DNA from 2 places in the Nocardia sp. NPDC003963 genome. Region 2 is predicted to be linked to the other one. Evidence: riboswitches for the same ligand, from Rfam matches in the RefSeq annotation. Region 2 holds a riboswitch; the other holds the start of a gene.

Evidence for each region. Region 2 has a riboswitch for cobalamin ahead of ACWEWT_RS13330 (FecCD family ABC transporter permease). Riboswitches for the same ligand answer to the same signal wherever they lie in the genome.
Region 1: linked by a shared signal. The riboswitch ahead of metE (5-methyltetrahydropteroyltriglutamate--homocysteine S-methyltransferase) and the one ahead of ACWEWT_RS13330 (FecCD family ABC transporter permease) in region 2 are both predicted to bind cobalamin.

What each region holds. Positions count from the first base shown of each region.
Region 1 is NZ_JBSGIP010000009.1:179,436-182,640, reverse strand. Features, by position in the region: gene ACWEWT_RS18550 (pyruvate carboxylase) at 1-1,060, opposite strand, end outside; cobalamin riboswitch at 1,413-1,551, shown strand; gene metE (5-methyltetrahydropteroyltriglutamate--homocysteine S-methyltransferase) at 1,725-3,205, shown strand, end outside.
Region 2 is NZ_JBSGIP010000004.1:269,613-272,817, reverse strand. Features, by position in the region: gene ACWEWT_RS13335 (lipase family protein) at 1-735, opposite strand, end outside; cobalamin riboswitch at 1,257-1,472, shown strand; gene ACWEWT_RS13330 (FecCD family ABC transporter permease) at 1,581-2,633, shown strand; gene ACWEWT_RS13325 (ABC transporter ATP-binding protein) at 2,633-3,205, shown strand, end outside.

The sequences.
Region 1 (3,205 bases), on a different contig from region 2:
CGGGACGGAATCCGTTGGCCGGGTCCTCGGTGGTGATCCGGCACTGCAGCGCCGCGCCCCGGATGGTCACCTTCTCCTGACTCAATCCCAGATCCGCCAGGCTCTCCCCGGCCGCGATCCGCAACTGCGACTGCACCAGATCCACATCGGTGATCTCCTCGGTCACCGTGTGTTCCACCTGGATCCGCGGATTCATCTCGATGAACACATGGTTGCCGCGCTCGTCCAGCAGGAACTCCACCGTGCCCGCGCAGCTGTAGCCGATCTGCCGGGCGAACGCCACCGCGTCCGCGCAGATCCGGTCCCGCAGCTCCGGATCCAGATTCGGCGCGGGCGCCAGCTCGATCACCTTCTGATGGCGCCGCTGCAGCGAACAGTCCCGCTCGAACAGATGCATCACATTGCCCTGGGTATCGGCCAGGATCTGCACCTCGATATGCCGCGGATTCACCACCGCCTGCTCCAGGAAGACGGTCGCGTCACCGAACGCCGACTCCGCTTCCCGCGACGCCGCCTCGATCGCCTCCCGCAGGCCGGATCGCTCGGCGACCCGGCGCATCCCGCGGCCACCGCCACCGGCGACGGCCTTCACGAACACCGGGAACTCCATGGTTTCCGATGCCGCCAGCAACTCCGTCACATCGGCCGAGGGCGCGCTCGAATTCAGCACCGGCAGCCCGGCCGCCTTCGCCGCGGCGATCGCGCGGGCCTTGTTACCGGCCAGTTCGAGAACCTCGGCGGCGGGACCGATGAAGGTGATGCCCGCCCGGGCGCACGCGGCGGCCAGATCCGGGTTCTCGGACAGGAACCCGTACCCCGGGTAGATCGCGTCGGCGCCCGCTGTCCTGGCGGCCTCGATGATCGCCTCGACCGAGAGGTAGGCGCGGACCGGATGGCCCTCCTCGCCGATCTCGTATGCCTCGTCGGCCTTCAGACGGTGGACCGAATTCCGGTCCTCGTGCGGGAAGACGGCAACCGTCCCGACACCGAGCTCGTACGCCGCGCGGAAGGCTCGGATGGCGATTTCGCCGCGGTTGGCAACCAAGACTTTCGAGAACATTGGACCAACGTACCCGGCGCCACATCCAGGATCGACAGCGAAGTCCACTTGGCAGGATCTTCACAGGAGGGTATGGCAATGCTGCGAAGTATTGTTCATCGCACCGTCATATCTCACCGCCCACAACCCGGGCCTGTGCGTATATTGCGGTACCGCAATCCCCCGGCCATCCGCGGGATGCGGCCGATTTTGCGAAGGTATGCGAAGCCGTGTCCGGCCCGTACCGGGCCGACCGCCCTGGGCTACTCGGCGCGTCCGCGTTATGGTGGTGCACGCAGCTGGTCCGCCGGCCGGACGACGAGGAGCCCCGAACGTCCGCCCCCGGCGCCGAAGCCCGCACCACGCGGGTGAGAGGGAATCCGGTGGGAATCCGGAACTGTCCCGCAGCGGTGAGCAGGAACGAACGCCGTCATCAGCACTGGGCGCACAGCCTGGGAAGCGACGGCCAGTAGGTCGGCCGTATCGGCCGGTGCCCGCGAGTCCGAAGACCTGCCGGCTGTACCGGGTACGCCGTATCCGGTGGCCACCGCCTCGTGGATTGGGCGCTGCGGTCCACCAGTGCTGACATTGCGATCCGCCCGCGCGGCCGGTCGTACGGGGTCTCATCGGTGCCCGTGCGTCCGTGAACGGCGATGGCCGTCGAACTTCAGCACTGGAGAACACCGTGACTGTTATTTCGCAAAGCCCGTTCACCGCAACGGTTCTCGGACTTCCCCGGGTGGGGCCGCGCCGGGAACTCAAACGCGCGACCGAGTCCTACTGGGCCGGGCGTATCGATGCGGCACAGCTGCACGACACCGGGTGCACGCTGCGCCGCGACCAGTACACCGCGCTGGCCGCCGCCGGCCTCGATTCGATCCCGGTCGGCACCTTCTCCTACTACGACCAGATGCTCGATACGGCCGTGCTGCTGGGCGCCCTACCGGCCCGGGTGGCCGATATCGACGACCCGCTGGACCGCTATTTCGCGGCCGCCCGCGGGAACGAATCGGTGGAACCGCTGGAAATGACCAAATGGTTCGATACGAACTACCACTACCTCGTTCCCGAAATCGGTCCGGAGATCACCTTCACCCTGCATCCCGGCGATCTGCTCGCACAGGTGGCGGAGGCGATCGAGCTGGGTGTCGCGGCGCGGCCCGTCGTCATCGGGCCGGTCACTTTCCTGAAGCTCGCCAAGACCACCGGCGGCGCGGCACTGGACCGTATCGGGGAACTGATCCCGCTGTACCGGGAGCTGCTGCGGCTGCTCGCCGAAGCGGGTGCGACCTGGGTGCAGCTCGACGAGCCCGCGCTGGTCACCGACCTCACCGACGCAGAACTCGCCGTCGTCCGCCGCGTCTACACGGAATTGACGGAGTCCCGGGACCGGCCGGCGGTGCTGGTCGCCACCTACTTCGGGTATCCGGGGCCGGCCCTGGACACCCTCGCCGGGACCGATATCGAAGGTATCGCGGTCGATCTGGTCGCCGGTACCGATATCGCCGCGGTCGCGGCGGTACCGGCCCTGGCGCACAAACTGCTCGTCGCGGGCGTGGTCGACGGCCGCAATGTGTGGCGCACCGATCTCGACGTCGCATTGGCGACATTGGCCACCCTGCTGGGAAGTGCCGGATCCGTGGCGGTCTCCACCTCGTGCTCGCTGTTGCACGTGCCGTACTCGCTGGCGGTGGAGACCCGACTCGACGACGCCCTGCGTTCCTGGCTCGCCTTCGGTGCCGAGAAGACCGCCGAGGTGCGGGTACTGGCCACCGGGTTGACCGGCGGGACCGAATCCGTAGCCGCGGAACTCGGGGCGGCCCGCGCCGCCGCGGCGAGTCGCCGGGCCGATCCGCGGATCGGCAACGCCCAGGTGCGGGCGCGACTGGCCGCGCTGGGCCCGGCTGCCGTTCGGCGGGCGCCCGCCGAACAACGCCGGACCCTGCAACAGGATCGGCTGCGCCTGCCCGCGCTGCCCACCACCACGATCGGCTCCTACCCGCAGACCTCGGCGATCCGGCTGGCCCGGGCGGCGCTGCGGGCCGATGAGATCGACCGGGCCGAGTATGTTCGGCGGATGCGGGCGGAGATCGCCGAGGTCGTCGCGCTACAGGAGGAACTGGAGCTCGACGTGCTGGTGCACGGCGAACCTGAACGCAACGATAT
Region 2 (3,205 bases):
GGTGACCTGCGGCTGCGCCATGGTGCTGGAGAGCCCACCACCGCACTTACCTATCGAATCGCGCAGGATCGCCTTACCGGTGTCGTTGAGCGCGGCATCGATTTCCGGACGGGTACCGGGATAGTCGGCGGCGATGCCGTTGAGGATCCAGGCGATGGCCGGTGCGACGCCGGGGTGGCCGTCGCTGCGCGCGATATATTCCTGCGGGCCCACCGGAGGACCGCCCACATAGGCGCCTCGTACGTTCAGCTCGGGGGCATACTCCGGTTGTAGTTCGGCCGCCGCCGCGGAAGCCATCCCGCCCTGGGAGTAGCCGTAGAGTACGACCGGCGAGTTCGGCGTGAAACCGGCACCGGGCAACCCCAACGCGGCGCGGGCGGAATCCAGTACCGCGTAACCCTGTGTCTTGCGGTTGAGGAAATTGTGGATGCCCGGCGCGCCGAGGTCGTGATAGTCGGTCATCACCACTGCCATCCCGCGGGACAGCATCTGGTAGATCGCGATGACGTCGTATTCGAAGACCAGATCGGCCGGCGGCTGGTACCGGACCACCTGCGACAGCATCGCCGACGGCGCGCACTCGACGCCTTGCCCCTGGGTACCACCCGCATACGCCACCAGCGGGCGTTCCCCCGGGCCGGTCCACGGCGCAATCGGCTCCAGATACGTACCCACCACCGTGGTCGGCGCGTCATGGGTGTCGCTGCTGGCGTAAGTGAGGCGGGTCGACTGCACCGGTACCGTCCCGGGTAGACCCGGGGCCGAGATTGCCAGGTGCGCTGCCTCGGCACGGAGGATATCGCCCCCGGCGCCCGGTGAGCGCGACGACGCCGGTTGCGTCCAAGCGGCCGGCGCGGCGATCGCGCCACCGGCTGCGACTATGAGGACTCCTGTCAAAACTGCTAGCCAAGCTCGTTTTTCGCTCTTCATACCGATCCTTCATGCGTGTGATCCAGTCAGGGCGATTGTTGAACCGAGAGACACGATTGCCGCGGACGCGAGCACAACTCTGCTGGTCAGCGAACCGTAAGCAGGGAAAGGCGACGCTTCGATCCAACAGATCTCGATCGAGTACTGCGAGTATCTCTGTTCGAACGCAGAACCGGGCACATATGCACTTCGTGTCGTCGAGGCCAAAGCATATGCCATGTTGCGGACGCAAGCCCGGAGGTCGCCGCGGGGATTCGCACAGGGCCGATCGGTACCGACGACCGGTTCGCCATCTGCCCACGGACGGCTCGGCATCGACCGGAATGCTACTGTGACCGGGCGCTGGTTACCGCCTGTCCGTGATGGGCGGTTCGCAAGAGGGAATCCGGTGGGAATCCGGAGCTGCCCCGCAGCGGTATGTGGAAACGACCGCGGTCATCAGCACTGGGCCCGCCGCCCGGGAAGCGACCGCCAGTAGGCGATACCGGATATCCGGTATCCCGTCCACGAGCCCGAAGACCTGCCCGCGCGGCCGAGCCGACGGCGCGGTCTCCTGTCGACTCCGAGGGAGCGGTTGACGAGATATGGGTCCTGTGGTGCTCGGCTGCCTGCGCACATACGCTTCGGGACGGTGCGGATAGCGCCGGCCGATGAGAACTGTCGAGAAACGGCGGCTGCCCGTCGCCGTGCTTGCCTCCGGCCTCGTCGTGGCACTCGTGGTGATCTCCGTACTCGCGCTGGCGCTCGGTGCGGCCCAGATCCCGTGGCGTGACACGATCTGGTTCCTGTGGGCCGAACTCACCGGCGCGACGGTGCTCGCCACCGACGTCGCCGACTATCGGATCATCGTCGACTCCCGATTGCCCCGGGTCCTGTCGGCTGCTCTCGTCGGCGCGGGTCTGGGCGGGGTCGGGCTGCTGGTGCAGGCCATGGTCCGTAATGCGCTCGCCGACCCGTACGTACTGGGGATCTCCTCAGGGGCGTCGGTGGGGGCCACCGCAGTCGTACTCTTCGGCGTTTTCGGGGCTCTCGGCATCTACGCGCTGTCGACCGCGGCCTTCATCGGTGCGCTCGGCGCCACCCTTCTCGTCTATCTGATGGCGCGCTCGGCGTCCGGGCTGGTACCGCTGCGGCTGGTACTGACGGGTACTGCCGTCGGTTACGGTTTCTCCGCCGCGACGACGGTACTGGTGTTCCTGGCCCCGCACGGGGATGCCGCCCGTTCGGTGATGTTCTGGCTGCTCGGGAGTCTGGCGGGCGCGACCTGGCAGATGGTTCCCCTGGTCGCCGCAGCGGCCTTGTCCGGGCTGACGGTGATCGCCGTGTACGCGCGTCATCTGAACGCGCTGGCGATGGGGGACGAGGTCGGTGCCGCACTCGGAGTGGACGCTTCCCGGTTCCGGCTGCTCCTGTTCGTGGTCGCCGCCGCGATGACGGGCTGTTTCGTCGCCGTATGCGGCGCCATCGGCTTCGTCGGGCTGGTGGTGCCGCATATCGCCAGACTGCTGGTCGGAGCCGACCATCGACGGCTCACGATCGTGACGCCTCTGCTGGGCGCGGTGTTCCTGGTGACCGCGGATCTGGTGGCGCGGACCCTCATACCTCCGCAGGAACTCCCCCTGGGCGCGATCACCGCGGCGGTGGGCGTCCCCGTTTTCGTCCTGTTGATGCGCCGCCGCGGCGCGCTGGTGGAACACGGCTGATGCGGGTCGATTACGAGAACGTGGCGGTCGAGTTCGACGGCACGCCGGTGGTCGAGGCGGTGACCCTGACCGCCGCGCCCGGTGCGTTCATCGGCGTCGTCGGACCGAACGGCAGTGGTAAATCCACCCTGCTGCGATGCCTCTACCGCGCCCTGTCGCCGACTTCGGGGCGCGTCCTGGTCGACGGGACGGATATCTCGGCGATCAGCATGCGGGAGAACGCCCGCCAGGTCGCGGCGCTGACCCAGGACGCGAACACCCCGTTCGATTTCACCGCCGCCGAGGTAGTCGCCACCGGGCGGCTACCACATACCGCGCTGCTGCGCGGTACACACCGCCGCGACCGCGAGATCTGCGCCGCGGCCATGGCCACCGCCGATATCGGTCATCTCGCCACGCGCGGCTTTCTCGCACTGTCCGGCGGTGAACGCCAACGGGTGCTGATCGCGCGGGCGCTGGCCCAGCAACCGCGTGTGCTCGTCCTGGACGAACCGACCAATCACCTCGACGTCCGCCACCAGTACAGCGTGCTGTCCGCGGCACGCGGTCTGGGGATCACCGTGATCGCGGCT